One region of the Desulfonatronum lacustre DSM 10312 genome, then DNA from elsewhere that is predicted to be linked to it. Evidence: predicted binding sites of a transcription regulator. Region 1 holds the regulator's gene; the other holds the start of a gene.

What was found. The regulator HrcA, encoded in region 1, represses chaperone genes, less so after heat shock. The targets are predictions, from matches to a motif close to TGTTAGCACTCNNNNNNNNNGAGTGCTAACA.
Region 2: a site for HrcA is predicted at 1,887-1,917, ahead of groES (co-chaperone GroES). Genes of this name have one in related genera too.

The regions. Positions count from the first base shown of each region.
Region 1 covers NZ_KI912608.1:3,384,212-3,391,402, reverse strand. Annotated here, with positions in the region: gene rfbB (dTDP-glucose 4,6-dehydratase) at 1-945, shown strand, start outside; gene rfbD (dTDP-4-dehydrorhamnose reductase) at 942-1,832, shown strand; gene hrcA (heat-inducible transcriptional repressor HrcA) at 2,112-3,143, shown strand; gene grpE (nucleotide exchange factor GrpE) at 3,188-3,811, shown strand; gene dnaK (molecular chaperone DnaK) at 3,896-5,815, shown strand; gene DESLA_RS0115955 (penicillin-binding protein activator) at 5,978-7,191, shown strand, end outside.
Region 2 covers NZ_KI912608.1:2,433,739-2,440,929, forward strand. Annotated here, with positions in the region: gene DESLA_RS0111485 (M48 family metalloprotease) at 1-437, shown strand, start outside; gene amrB (AmmeMemoRadiSam system protein B) at 784-1,587, opposite strand; gene groES (co-chaperone GroES) at 1,945-2,235, shown strand; gene groL (chaperonin GroEL) at 2,307-3,953, shown strand; gene DESLA_RS0111505 (GGDEF domain-containing protein) at 4,161-5,171, shown strand; gene hflX (GTPase HflX) at 5,191-6,711, opposite strand; gene DESLA_RS0111515 (IMP cyclohydrolase) at 6,837-7,191, opposite strand, start outside.

The DNA of each region.
Region 1 (7,191 bases):
GATCTGCTCGTCGTCAACCTGGACAAGTTGACCTACGCCGGAAACCGGATGAACCTGCTGCCCCTGGAACAAGGTCAGGACTCCCGGTATGTTTTCGTCCATGGAGACATCGCCGATCCGGAGTTGGTTCCCCGACTTTTGGCCGAACACCGGATCCAGGCCGTGCTCAATTTCGCGGCGGAGTCCCATGTGGACCGTTCCATCCACGATTCCTCGCCGTTCATCACCACGAACATTCAGGGCACGCACAACCTGCTGGAGGCCTCCCGCAAAGCAAAAATCACACTCTTCTTGCAGGTCTCCACGGACGAGGTCTACGGAACCCTCGGCCCGGAGGGCCTGTTCACCGAGCAGACCCCCCTGGCTCCCAACAGCCCCTACTCCGCCTCCAAGGCTTCGGCGGACCTGTTGGTCCGGGCCTATCACGAGACCTACGGTCTGCCCACGGTGATCACCCGCTGCTCCAACAACTACGGACCGTTCCAGTTTCCGGAAAAACTGATCCCCCTGATGATCACCCTGGCCTGGGAAGACAAGCCCTTGCCGGTCTACGGCGACGGAACCAACGTCCGGGATTGGATTCACGTCCTGGACCATTGCCGCGGCGTGGAACTGGCCATGGACCGGGGCCGCCCCGGGGAGGTCTACAACTTCGGCGGCGACGCCGAACGCACCAACATTCAAGTGGTCACGGCCATCCTGGACCTGCTGGGCAAGCCCCACTCCTTGATTCGCTCTGTTCAGGACCGCCCCGGCCACGACCGACGCTACGCCATGGACTTCGCCCTGGCCGGCCGGGAGCTGGGATTTGCCCCATCCGTCACCTTTGACCAAGGGCTTCGGGAAACCATCCAATGGTATGAGGACAACCGGGAATGGCTGCGCCGGGTCCAGGACGGCAGCTACCGCGACTTCATGGACGCCTGGTACGGAGAGCGGCGATGAGCGGGCAAACCGATTCCACGACGCGGCGGACACCCCAAAACGTCATGGTCCTGGGCGGCAAGACCGGCCTCTTGGGCCAGTCCCTCTGCGCCGCCCTGACCAAGGCGGGCTGGACCGCGCTGCCCGTGGGCCGGGAAGACGTAGATCTCTTCGACACGGATCAACTCGCCGCTTTTTTGGACCGCCACGAGCCGGACGTGATCTGCAACACCGTGGCCTACACCCAGGTGGACTTGGCCGAGGACGAGCCGGAACTGGCCATGCAGGTGAACAAACTCCTGCCCGTCAAGCTCGGTCGCTTGGCCAAGCAGCGCGGCATCCAGTTGGTACATTACAGCACGGACTTTGTCTTCGACGGCCAGGGCTGCGAGCCTTACCGGCCCGACGACGCCGTCAATCCGCTGTGCATCTACGGCAAGACCAAACTGGCCGGAGAGAACGCGCTGCGGGAACTGGCTCTGGACCGATTGAGCATCGTCCGCACGGCTTGGCTCTTCGGACCGGGACGGACCAACTTCGTGAGCAAGATTCTCACCCTTGCCTCCCAGCGCGCCTCCTTGAACGTGGTCCACGATCAGATCGGCTCTCCGACCTACACCCCGGACCTGGCCGAATATTCCGTGGAATTGCTCAAAGCCGGGGGGACCGGGATATTTCATCTCGTGAACGGCGGTTGCGCCTCCTGGTGCGAACTGGCCGCTTCCGCCGTGCAAGCCATGGGCCTGCAATGCGACGTCCACCCCATCACCTCGGACCAATATCCGCAAAAAGCCCACCGCCCGGCCTATTCCGTACTGAACAGCGAATCCTTCACCGCGCTTACCGGTGTCAAGCCCCGCCCCTGGCTGCACGGGCTGCGGGAATATGTGTTCTGCCACGTCTGCTGATGCAGGTAATGGAGCGGTGTTTCACGCCTGCATCGGGCCATGCCCTCGAAATCGAAATCGCTACCGAAATCGGAATTGAACCTGGAATTAAGAATGCTGTGCATCACTCCGTGATTACGAAATCTTCTTGGACATAAGGTTCGATTTCGATCACGATTTCGTTTTCGATACCGATTCAGATAGCGGGTGAGTATCGCCCCCTCCTTCCTTGACAGAACCTTCCGGCATATTTATGGGGTCTAGCACTCTCTCTTATCGAGTGCTAGACAGGATACCACCATGGAACTTCAGCCACGCGAAATCGGCGTTTTGACGACGCTCATCGAGGATTACATCCAGACGGCCGCGCCCGTGGGGTCCCGGACCATCGCCAAAAAATCCAATCTGAACCTCAGCCCGGCCAGCATCCGCAACATCATGGCCGACCTGACGGACAAGGGCTATCTGGAACAGCCTCACACCTCGGCCGGACGGATACCCTCGGCGCATGGCTTCCGCTTTTACGTGGACACCCTATTGAAATATCACCCGCTCACCCCGGAGGAACGGACCCAGCTCACCGAGCACATGGGCGACGACAGGCGGGATGTCTCCGAACTGCTGCGCAACGCCTCCCGGCTCCTGTCGGCCTACACCCGGCAGGTGAGCATGGTCCTGGCGCCCAAGGCCACGAACATCGGCTTCAAGCACATCGACTTCATCCTGCTCAAGCCCGGCCTGGCCATGGCCATTCTGGTGGTGGAGGGCGGCATCGTCCGCAACAAGATCGTCTCCGTGGAGCCCGAGTTGGGCACGGACGATCTGGTCACGTACAGCAATTATCTGAATCAGTTGTTCCAAGGCCGGACCCTGGCCCAGGTCCGGACCAAGCTGCTCCAGGAAATGGACGCGGTCCAGCGTGAGTATCAGGCCGTCAGTCAACAGGCCCTGGTCCTGGCCCAGCAGGTGTTCTCCGGCGGAAACGAGCGGGAAGTCTATGTCGAGGGCACGGTGAACTTCTTTACCCACCCGGAGTTCGCCAACCCGGCCAAGCTTCAGGAACTACTGCGCATGCTGGAGGAACGCACCCAACTGCTGGAACTGTTGGACAAGGTGGCCAAGCCCGATGGTATTTCCATCATCTTCGGGCGCGAAGACGATCAGGAAGGCTTGCAGGAATTCACGCTGATTTCCTCTCCCTACCTGGGACAGGACGACCCCCTGGGAGTGGTGGGCATCATCGGCCCGATCCGCATGGACTACGCCAAGGTTGTCCCTCTGGTCGAATTCACGGCCCAGGTGATCAGCCAGCTCTTGAGAAATCGTTTTTAAAGGGCCCTAGATATAAAGGGTCCTAGATACGCAAGGAGGAGAACATGTCTCAAAAGAATAATCCCTATGCCGAGGCGGCACATCGGGCGGACCATACCGTGGGCGAGAACATCGATGTCGAGGATGTCGCGAACGGATCGGAGGAGACCGGAACGCCGAAAATGACTGCCGATATGATCGATGAGGAGCAGCTGACCCGGCTGTGCGAGGAAAAAGTCTGTCCCAACTGTCGACTTTTGGCCCAGGTCCAGGATGAAAAACTGCGCATGGCCGCGGACACTGAAAACCTGAAGAAGCGCTTGCAACGGGAAAAGGACGACTTTTGCAAATTCGCCACGGAATCCGTGCTGGAAGACCTGTTGCCGATCCTGGACAACCTGGACCTGGCCCTGGAGCACGGCGGAAAGACCGGCACGAGCAAGGAGCTGCTCAGCGGGGTGGAAATGACCCGCAAACTGTTTCTGGACATTCTCGCCCGCCACGAATTGGAGCCTCTGGGCCAATCCGGCGAGGACTTCGACCCCAATTGGCACGAAGCCTTGGCCCAGCAGCCGCATCCGGACTTTGAGCCCGGCAAGGTCTGCCACGTGGTTCAAAAAGGCTATCGCCTCAAAGGACGGCTGCTCCGTCCGGCCAAAGTGCTGGTCAGTATGGAGTGCGCCGTATAATTTTTTCATCCGCCCCTTTACAAGCGGACAATCAACCTTAACTTGATCGAAAAATATCCATTGCGTTCAGGAGGAATCAAAAACATGGGAAAAATCATCGGTATCGATCTGGGAACGACGAATAGTTGCGTCTATGTGATGGAGGGCAAGGAGCCCAAATGCATCACCAACCCCGAAGGCGGACGAACCACTCCGTCCATCGTGGCCTTCACCGACAAGGAACGGCTGGTCGGTGAGATTGCCAAGCGCCAAGCCGTCACCAACCCGGAAAAGACCGTATTCGCCATCAAGCGACTGATGGGCCGTCGTTTCGACGCCAAGGAAATCACGTCCTGGAAGGATAGTTGCCCGTACAAGATCGTCGAAGGGAGCAACGGCGATTCCTACGTGGACATCAACGGCAAGAAGTACAGCGCTCCGGAAATTTCGGCGATGATCCTGCAGAAGCTGAAGTCCGACGCCGAAGCCTATCTGGGCGAAACCGTGACCGAGGCCGTAATCACCGTTCCGGCCTACTTCAACGACAGCCAGCGCCAGGCCACCAAGGACGCCGGACGGATCGCCGGACTGGAAGTCAAGCGGATCATCAACGAGCCCACCGCGGCCTCCCTGGCCTACGGCTTTGACAAGAAAAAGAACGAAAAGGTCGCCGTGTTCGACCTGGGCGGCGGGACCTTCGACATTTCCATTCTGGAAGTCGGCGACAACGTCGTTGAAGTCCGGGCCACCAACGGCGACACCTTTCTTGGCGGCGAGGACTTCGACCACCGGGTTATCGATTACCTCGTCAGCGAATTCAAGCGGGACAACGGAATTGATCTGTCCAAGGACCGCATGGCTCTGCAGCGGCTCAAGGAAGCCGGAGAAAAGGCCAAGAAGGAACTCTCCACCTCCATGGAGACGGAAATCAACCTGCCCTTCATCACTGCGGACCAGAACGGCCCCAAACACCTGCTGATCAAGCTCTCCCGGGCCAAGCTGGACAAGTTGGTGGAAGACCTGGTGGACCGAACCATTGAGCCCTGCAAAAAGGCCCTGGCCGACGCCGGACTGAAGACCTCGGACATCGACGAGGTGATCCTGGTCGGCGGGATGACCCGGATGCCCCTGGTGCAGAAAAAAGTCCAGGACTTTTTTGGACGCGAACCGCACAAGGGCGTGAATCCGGACGAGGTCGTGGCCATGGGCGCGGCCATTCAGGGCGGAATTCTGGCCGGGGACGTCAAGGACGTGCTGCTGTTGGACGTCACCCCGCTGTCTTTGGGCATCGAAACCCTGGGAGGAGTTTGCACCAAGCTCATCGAGCGCAACACCACCATCCCGACCCGCAAGAGCCAGGTCTTCACCACGGCCGCGGACAACCAGCCTTCGGTTTCCATTCACGTGCTCCAGGGCGAACGGCCCATGGCCGGGGACAACAAAACCCTGGGCCGCTTCGAGTTGACCGGCATCCCGCCCGCTCCCCGGGGCATGCCCCAGGTGGAGGTGGCCTTTGACATCGACGCCAACGGGATCGTCAACGTCTCGGCCAAGGACCTGGGCACGGGCAAGGAGCAGTCCATCCGGATCACCGCTTCCAGCGGCCTGTCCGAGGACGAAATCCAGAACCTGGTCAGGGACGCCGAGACCCACGCGGACGAGGACAAGAAGAAACAGCAGCTCATCGAAGCCCGCAACCACGCTGACTCTCTGATTTACGCCACGGAGAAGTCCATCAACGACCTGGGCGACAAGTTGGACTCCGTGCTGCGCGGCGAAATCGAAACCAAGATCGAAAGCCTGAAGAAGCTCATGGAAGGCGACGACGAAGCTGAAATCCGCCGTGCTTCCGAGGAGTTGGCCCAGGCTTCGCACAAGCTGGCCGAACAACTCTACGCCCAGAAAAGCGGTGGAGAACAGGGCGGCCAAGCCGGTCCCCAGCCTGGAGCGCAGCCGGGCGGCCAGCAGGACGGTCCGAAGAAGGACGACGACGTCGTGGACGCGGACTACACCGAGGTCAAGTAGCACTCCGGGATGCCGTCGCCTTGACAGGCTGTTTGCCGTATCCCTATACCTCAAGCCTGACCCGCGTTAACGCGGGTCAGGCTTTTTTTGTACGCGACGCCCGCTGCCTTTATCTCGTCCAATATCCAAGATGCCCCAGAGTCTCCTTTTCAAGGCGGTTGCATGGTTCACCAACTTGCTCTACGCGGAATCCTGATCCTTCTCCTGATCATCCCGGTCTTTTTCGCCGGCGGCTGCATTGAGAAAAAACGCCTGCCCCCCATTGCCCCGCCGCCCGCGGAAGAGACCGTTCAGGGGCTGCTCCTGCAAGCCGACGCAGCGTGGCAGGCCAGGGACTACCAACGCAGTCGACAACTCTACGATGTCCTGGTGTCCGAGCCGCTGGATCATCGCCAACTGGACCTGGCCTGGGAGCGGTTGGCCATCAGTTCCCTGCAGACCCAGGACTACGTCCGCGCCCAGGACGCCCTGATCCGCTGGGCCCTGCTGGACCCGAAACTGCGCCTGGAGTGGTTCTGGCACGATTACCGGGTCCTTGCCCTGCTGGGGCAGGGCAAGGAGGATCAGGCCGAGGACTATCTGCTTCAGATCCTGCGGCAACCGGAATCCCCGTGGTCCTTGCGGTCCTCCGCCGGGATCCGACTCTCGGAAATATACCGCCAGCACAGGGACTACGCCCCCTTGCCCCTTCTCTTCGCCGACCTGCACGCCGCTGCCCCGGACGCCCAGGCCAAGGCCGAACTGGAACGGGTCGTGGTCCAAATCGTCAGGGAAATCCCGGATGCGTCGCTCCAACGGCTTGTAGAGCGAGTCCCATCCGCGGAGTCGACCGCCTTTCCCAACTCCGTGTTCGCCTGGGAACAGCGCCGTCGCGAAGCCCGGCAACGTCCGGGAGAATGGCCTGAGACCTGGGCGGCCATGCAGCGCCTCCTGCAGCAAGGTGTGTGGACTGATCCCCGGCCTTTCGTCGAGGACCTCGACGAATTGCAGGAGCACTTCGGGACGCCCGGTATCTGCGTCGGCCTTCTTCTTCCCTTGGACGGCCCACTGGCCGAAACCGGTTGGAAGGTGGTCCGGGGAGCAGAAGCCGGACGCGCCGCGCTTGAAAAGAACGGCTATCCGGTGCGCTTGGAGATCGCCAATTCCCAAGCCGCGGACATTCTGGAGACCTTGTCGACCATGGCCCCGGAATGCCGGATGATCGGCGGTCCGATCCAGCGTGACGCCTGGGACCGGCTGCATGGAACGAACCTCTCGTCCCAGCGCCGTTTTTTCACTTTCATGCCCACCATGGGCCAAGCCACGGAGGGCCAACAGGCATGGCGGTTCTTCGCCGGCCCGCAAGACCAGGTCCGCACTCTGGCCAACCTGGCCCT
Region 2 (7,191 bases), 950 kb from region 1:
AGCAGTTTCCCAAGGCGGAAACAGCTTTGAGCGACGCCCTAAAACAGGCGCCGGAGGATTATGCGGGGTTGGTGCTGATGTCCAAGTGTCAATTGGCCCTGGAACAGCCCAAGCGAGCTGAATTTTTCGCGGAAAAGGCCAGGCGGGTCTATCCGGCCGAGGCCCAGGCCCAGCATTTGAGCGGCGTGGCCAAGCTGAACCTGAAGCAGTTTGATGCTGCGTATGCGCAATTCGACCGTTATGAGAAGATGCTTCCCGGCAACCCCAACACGGTCTTTTTGAAAGGGGTTACCTCGGAGAGCATGGGAAGGAAAGGCCGCGCCGCGGAGGAATACCAACGCTTCCTAGGCAGTGTGAACACCGGGGACAAGGCCCAATACGCTTATGGTCGGCTGGTGGAATGGGGCTACGTCTCTCCACCGGCACAGCAGCAATAGATCGCAGTTTCTTTCTCGTTTTCAGCCAAATTTCAGTTGCAAGGCCTCTTGCCGGTCAAAAGCAGGGTTGCAGGAAGTCAAGCTGGGCGAAAGCAGCCTGAGCCCCCTGAATGAATAGCCCCCGCGATCACACGGCGCATAGCAGACAGGGCAGAGCTTCGCGGGGCATCCTTATGGGGCGGTTTCCGAAAAATACGTTCCTCTTTTTTGTCCACCGTTGCCTCTGGAAGAGGGACGGGGCTTCAGAATTTCTTCGCGGCCGCTTGCACTGCGACCTGCCGCCGTTTGATGAGACAGGTCGCGTTTTCATCAGATAGCAGGCCGGTTTATCAAAACCGGCATCATTCTACTCCACCACCACCCCGGCGTAGCCCACCACCTGGGAAAAGTCCCCGGTCGCGTCGCCGGAGGTGGCGTAGGCGATCAGGCGGGCCTGGGTCGCTCCAAGTGCGTTGGCCGCGGCCAGCCCCAGGGTCATGGGCAGCATCCCGCACATGGAGATCCGCTGATCGCGCACTGTGGCGTAGAGCTTTTCCGGGTCGCGTTCCAGGGCGGCTTGCAGGGCCAGGCCGTCCAGTTCCTTGGCCCGCTGGGCGGAAACGAAGTGACTCATGTCCGAACTGACGAGGATCAGTACTGGTTTGGGCCACTTTGCGAGCACCTCGGCCAGTTCCTGAGCCGTGCGCAACAACACGTCCAGGCGCGGTTCGGCCACGGCCAGCGGGACGATCCTCGTTTGGGGTTGGACGGCCCAGAGAAAAGGCAGGAGGACCTCCAGGGAGTGCTCCTGGAGATGGGCCTGGTGGTCCGCTTGAATTGCGGGAGCAGCCTCCAGGATGTGTCCGGCCAGCCTTTCGTCCACGTCCAGGTGCGCGCCGGGCAGCAGCCAGCGACCATCGGGCCACAAGGCCAAGGGCTGTCCGAGTCCGGTATGGTTCGGGCCCAGCAGGAGCACGGTTTCCGTCGGGATCACTTCAGACAGGGTCTTGCCGGCCACGGACCCGGAGTACGCGTATCCGGCGTGGGGCAACATGGCCAGCAGGGCTTTGCGCGGCGTGGATTCCGGAGGGAGATGGCTGCGGACTTCCGCCTCCCAGGCCTGTCTGGTGCCGGGATAAAACCGCCCGGCGACAACGGGGTTGCGGTCCATGACGATTCCTCCGATCAAGATTTAGGATGGCGGGTTCAGAGCGGTTGAAAAACACCAAGACAGTCGGGCAGCAAGGCCCAAATCCTACGCCAAAACCCCAACGCTGCCCAGGCGTGACGGTGAAGAATTTTGCTGCATTTTTATCAAGATGACGCATTCAATAGCTTAAATTTAAATTATTTGGATATCATCTTTAAATTCAACCTTTAACTTCTAATTCAATACAAATAGCCCATAATCTTGATATTCAGCTCAAAAACAGGCTTGCCTTTCCTGAGCATCTCATGAATAAGTCGCCTTGCTAGCACTCACCGTCTTCGAGTGCTAGCAAAACAAACCAATTCGGAGGAGAAAAAAATGAAACTGAAGCCATTGAATGATCGTGTTCTGGTAAAGCGGCTCGAGGGCGAGGAAGTGACCAAGGGAGGGATCATCATCCCTGATTCCGCCAAGGAAAAGCCGATGAAGGGCGAAGTGGTCGCCGTGGGCCCCGGCAAGGTGGGCGACGACGGCAAGCGCGCCGAGATGGCCGTGGCCGCCGGAAACAAGGTGCTCTTCAACAAGTACGCCGGCACCGAGATGAAGGTCGACGGCGAAGAGTTCCTGGTGATGCGCGAGGACGACATCCTGGCCATCATTGAAGACTAGGCCTTTCGCATCGCGATTCGACCAGGCACATCAACGACACCAACGAATTTTAGGACGCAAGGAGAATAACCATGGCTGCTAAAGAACTGCTTTTTGACACCAAGGCGCGTGAACGACTGAAGAAAGGCATAGACACCCTGGCCAACGCCGTAAAGGTAACTCTGGGACCCAAGGGCCGCAACGTGGTCATCGAGAAATCTTTCGGTTCCCCGATCATCACCAAGGACGGCGTAACCGTTGCCAAGGAAATCGAGCTGACCGACAAGTTCGAGAACATGGGCGCCCAGATGGTCAAGGAAGTGGCCAGCAAGACCAGCGACGTGGCCGGCGACGGCACCACCACCGCTACCATCCTGGCCCAGGCCATCTACACCGACGGCGTGAAGCTGGTAACCGCCGGCCGTAACCCCATGGCCATCAAGCGCGGCATCGACAAGGCCGTGGAGGCCGTGACGGCTGATCTGGTCAACCAGACCAAGCCCACCCGCGACCAGAAGGAAATCGCCCAGGTCGGCACCATTTCCGCCAACAACGACCCGACCATCGGCAATATTATCGCCGAGGCCATGAACAAGGTCGGCAAGGAAGGCGTGATCACCGTTGAGGAAGCCAAGGGCCTGGAGACCACCCTGGAAGTGGTGGAGGGCATGCAGTTCGACCGCGGCTACCTCTCCCCCTACTTTGTGACCGATCCGGAAAAGATGCTTTGCGAATTGGACGAGCCGCTGATCCTGATCTGCGAAAAGAAGATCTCCAGCATGAAGGACATGCTGCCCGTTCTGGAGCAGGTGGCCAAGATGTCCAAGCCCCTGTTGATCATCTCCGAGGACGTGGAAGGCGAAGCCCTGGCCACCCTGGTGGTGAACAAGCTGCGCGGCACCCTGCAGGTTTCCGCGGTCAAGGCCCCCGGCTTCGGTGAGCGCCGCAAGGCCATGCTCCAGGATATCGCCATCCTGACCGGCGGTCAGATGGTTTCCGAAGACCTGGGCATCAAGTTGGAGAACATCTCCCTGAACGACCTGGGCAAGGCCAAGCGCATCGTGATCAACAAGGAAAACACCACGATCATCGACGGTGCCGGCGATCCTGAGCAGATCAAGGCCCGGGTGCGCCAGATCCGCAGCGAAATCGAAGAGACCACCTCCGATTACGACCGTGAAAAGCTGCAAGAGCGGCTGGCCAAGATCGTCGGCGGCGTGGCCGTGATCAACGTGGGCGCGGCCACCGAAACCGAGATGAAGGAAAAGAAGGCCCGGGTCGAGGACGCCCTGAACGCCACCCGTGCCGCGGTTGAGGAAGGCATCGTGCCCGGCGGCGGCGTGGCCCTGGTTCGTGCCGTGAAGAGCCTGGATGCCATCAAGACCGTGGACGACGACGAGGCCGCCGGTGTGGCCCTGGTCCGTCGGGCCATTGAGGAGCCGCTGCGGATGATCTCCGCCAATGCCGGCTTCGAAGGCTCCATCGTGGTGGAGAAGGTTAAGGACGGCAAGGACGGCTTCGGCTTCAACGCCGCCACCGGCGTCTACGAAGACCTGATCGCCGCCGGCGTCATTGATCCCAAAAAGGTGACCCGCATTGCGCTGCAGAACGCCGCTTCCGTGGCTGGCCTGCTGCTGACCACCGAATGCGCCGTGGCCGAAAAGCCTGAGCCCAAGAAGGACATGCCCATGCCCGGCGGCGGAATGGGTGGAATGGGTGGAATGGGCGGAATGTACTAAACGCCTGTCCACGAGAACGGACACTGCTTCTCAGCAAAAGGCCGGACATTTTTGTCCGGCCTTTTGTTTTTGGTGCGACAAGCAGGTCTTGCGCGCTTGCGCGAATTGCCGGGTTTGCTTTAACACGGTTTCAGGGCAAGGGTATGCGCGGGTCTAGTTGCCTGGTTTTCGAGAACGACATGAATCGTATGGGCAAGGGGTGGTCGGATGAAACGGTGTTTTGAAGATCTCTGCGGAACCATGGATCGGCTGGGGGTGCCCCGGGAGTCCAAATGGCGCGGCTTGATACTGTATATGCGCAGCATCAGGGACTACGATTTTTTGACCCCGACACAACGCGAGCGAACCCAGGAACTGGTCATGGAGGTGCTGCGCAAGAAGGACTTTTCCGATGAAGCCTTCCGCAGACTGGTCCGGGACAACGAGGGGATCATCAACGACCAGTGGCGGGAAAGACTGACCGAGGCCCTGCAGGATACCGCGCAGTTGATCAAACAATTTCAAGATCTGTTGGCGCATAGGAAAAACGACGTCCAGGAATTGAGCGCGATGACCCTGGAAACCATTCAGCGCGAACAACCCCTGGACGAAATGGTGCGTGGTATTCAGGGCGGCTTTCAGAAGATCGAGGGCCTGTTGCAACAGGATTTGGAAACCATCGTCTCCATGGGACTGACCGACGATTTGACCAAGCTGAACAACCGTCGGGCCCTGGACGCCTTTCTGAGCCGGGCCATTACCGAGGCCGTGGCTTCCGGAAAACCCTTGTCCCTTATTTTCATGGACATCGATCACTTCAAGAAATTTAACGACGACTACGGCCATCTGGTGGGGGATCAAGCCCTGGTCACGGTGGCCGCGATGATCCGATCCTTCGTCGAGTTCCAGGCCAAATTGAATTCGCGCGAATTTTTTCCGGCCCGTTTCGGAGGAGAAGAGTTCGCCCTGGTTCTGCCCGAGATTTCCGGGGAGGAGGCCGTGGCGCTGGCGGAGACGATCCGCAAGAAGATCGAGAACTACAATTTTCTGGTTCGCGACGCCGATGGCGAGGTGCTCTCGGCTGGAATCAAGATCACCATCAGCGCCGGAGTCGCGGAACTGCATGCCGGGTGCGGGCTGTGCCCAGGTATTTCCTCCCTGCTCGACGTCGCGGACAAGGCTTTGTATCAGGCCAAAAGCAGCGGCAGGAACAGGGTCGAGTTGTACTCGAAGGACTAGGCCGGAAAAGAACTCTCCCCTACACCACCGACGTCGGCAGGGCGGCCATGATCCGTTGGACCAAGTGCTCCAGCCCCTCGCCGGACGCCACGGAGATCCCTACGCCTTCCGGAAAAAGTCGGCCAAGTTCAAGCCGATCTTCCGCGGCGAGCAGGTCGAGTTTGTTGAGCACCAGCAAAGCCGGAATTTCGTGCAGCCCCATGTCCGTCAAAATGACACGGACGTCCCTGACCTGGCGCTCCAGCTCCGGATGAGAGGCGTCGGCCACGTGCAGAAACAGGTCCGCCTCGTCCAACTCTTCCAACGTGGCCCGGAAGGCCTCCTTGAGTTCCGGCGGCAGACGGCGGATGAACCCCACGGTATCCGTGAGAATTACTTCCCGGTGTTCCGGAAAACGGACCCGGCGGCTTGTTGGGTCCAGGGTGGCGAAGAGCTTGTTTTCGGCCAGCACCTCGCTGGACGTCAGCACGTTCAACAAGCTGGACTTGCCCGTGTTGGTATAACCGACCATGGCCACGACGGGCAGCCCCACCTTTTGCCGCCTGGTCCGGGTGGCTTCCCTCCGGCGGCGAAGCACATCCAATTCCTGCTTGATTTTGGCGATCCGCTGGCGGACCTTGCGCCGATCCAACTCCAGCTTCGTCTCCCCCGGTCCTCGTCCCCCGATCCCTCCGGCCAAACGGCTCATGGCCCTGTCCTGCCGGACCAGCCTCGGCATGGCATAGCGCAACTGGGCCATCTCCACTTGCAGTTTTCCGGCCCTGGTCTTGGCGTGCTGGGCGAAAATGTCCAGAATCAGCTGGGTCCGGTCCAGAACCTTGCGCTCGCTGAGCTGGGTCAGGTTGCGGATCTGGGTGGGACTTAAATCCTGATCGAAAAGCAGCAGACCGGCATTGGCCCGCAGGGCTTGAACCTCCAGTTCAGCCAGCTTGCCCTTGCCCAGAATGTGCTTGGGATTTTGGCGCGTCACCCGCTGGATCACCAGGCCGACCACGTTGATTCCGGCGGTCCGGGCCAGTTCCGTCAGTTCCTGGAGGTTGCGCTCCTGCTCGGCCCGGGAGAGCGTGTCCACGCTGACCAGCAGGGCCCGGTCCCCGGGCCGTCCGGCGTCCGGGGAGGCGTCCTGGGCGGCGATGGTCCTTCCCAGTTCCTCTTCAATGGCTTCGGTTTGCTCCACGAAATCGACGTGCACCTGGTCCCAGGAGACGGGTTTGGAAACGCGGTACGGTCCCTGGTCCGACACACCGGGCAGCAGGTGAGCCCAGGACAGCACGCTGGGCAGGCCCGAGGGGTCCAGGCCCAGGGCGGCGATGGAGTCCAGACGCAGAAAGATCAGGTCCATCAGATCTTCTTCGTTCAGGGAGTCTTGATTCAGGTGGGTGTGCAGCAGGCGCAGCCCGCGCAGACGACCCGGCCCGTGGCGGCCGGGAGGGAGTTCAGGGATGAGAATGCCGTGAGCGTCGCCCACGACGATGATTTTCGGACGACCCTGGCGATCAATGAGCAGTCCGATCTGGCGGCCCAGGTCCGTGCTGAGCATGGCCAACTCCCGGGCCTGTTCCAGGGTGTAGCCGCCCAGCGCGGGGTAGCGCCGTTGGTGGAGACGGGTCAGGGCCTTGATCTGGCTCGGCTTGAGTCCGGCGGTGTTGCCGTGAACTTGGGCGGCTATGTCGCGACCTCTCCGAAGTCTTTTTCCAGATAGCCCGCGATCATCGCGTCATAGGCGGAGGTCAGACGGAAGGTCTTGGCCGCGGTTTCGCGGCGCAGGGCCAAGCTGACATGATAGTGCTGGGAGCCCAGTTCGGCCATGATCCTGGGATAGTCGTCAGGGCCGGGAACCACCAGCACGCTGTGAAAGTTTTTCGCCGCGGCGCGGAGCATGGTCGGACCGCCGATGTCGATCTGTTCGACGCAGGCCCTCAGGGCCAGATTTTTCGCCAAAGCTTTGGCGAAATCGTACAAGTTGACGCAGATCAGGTCCAAGGGCAGCAGGTTGCGTTGGGTCAGGGTCCGAAGGTGT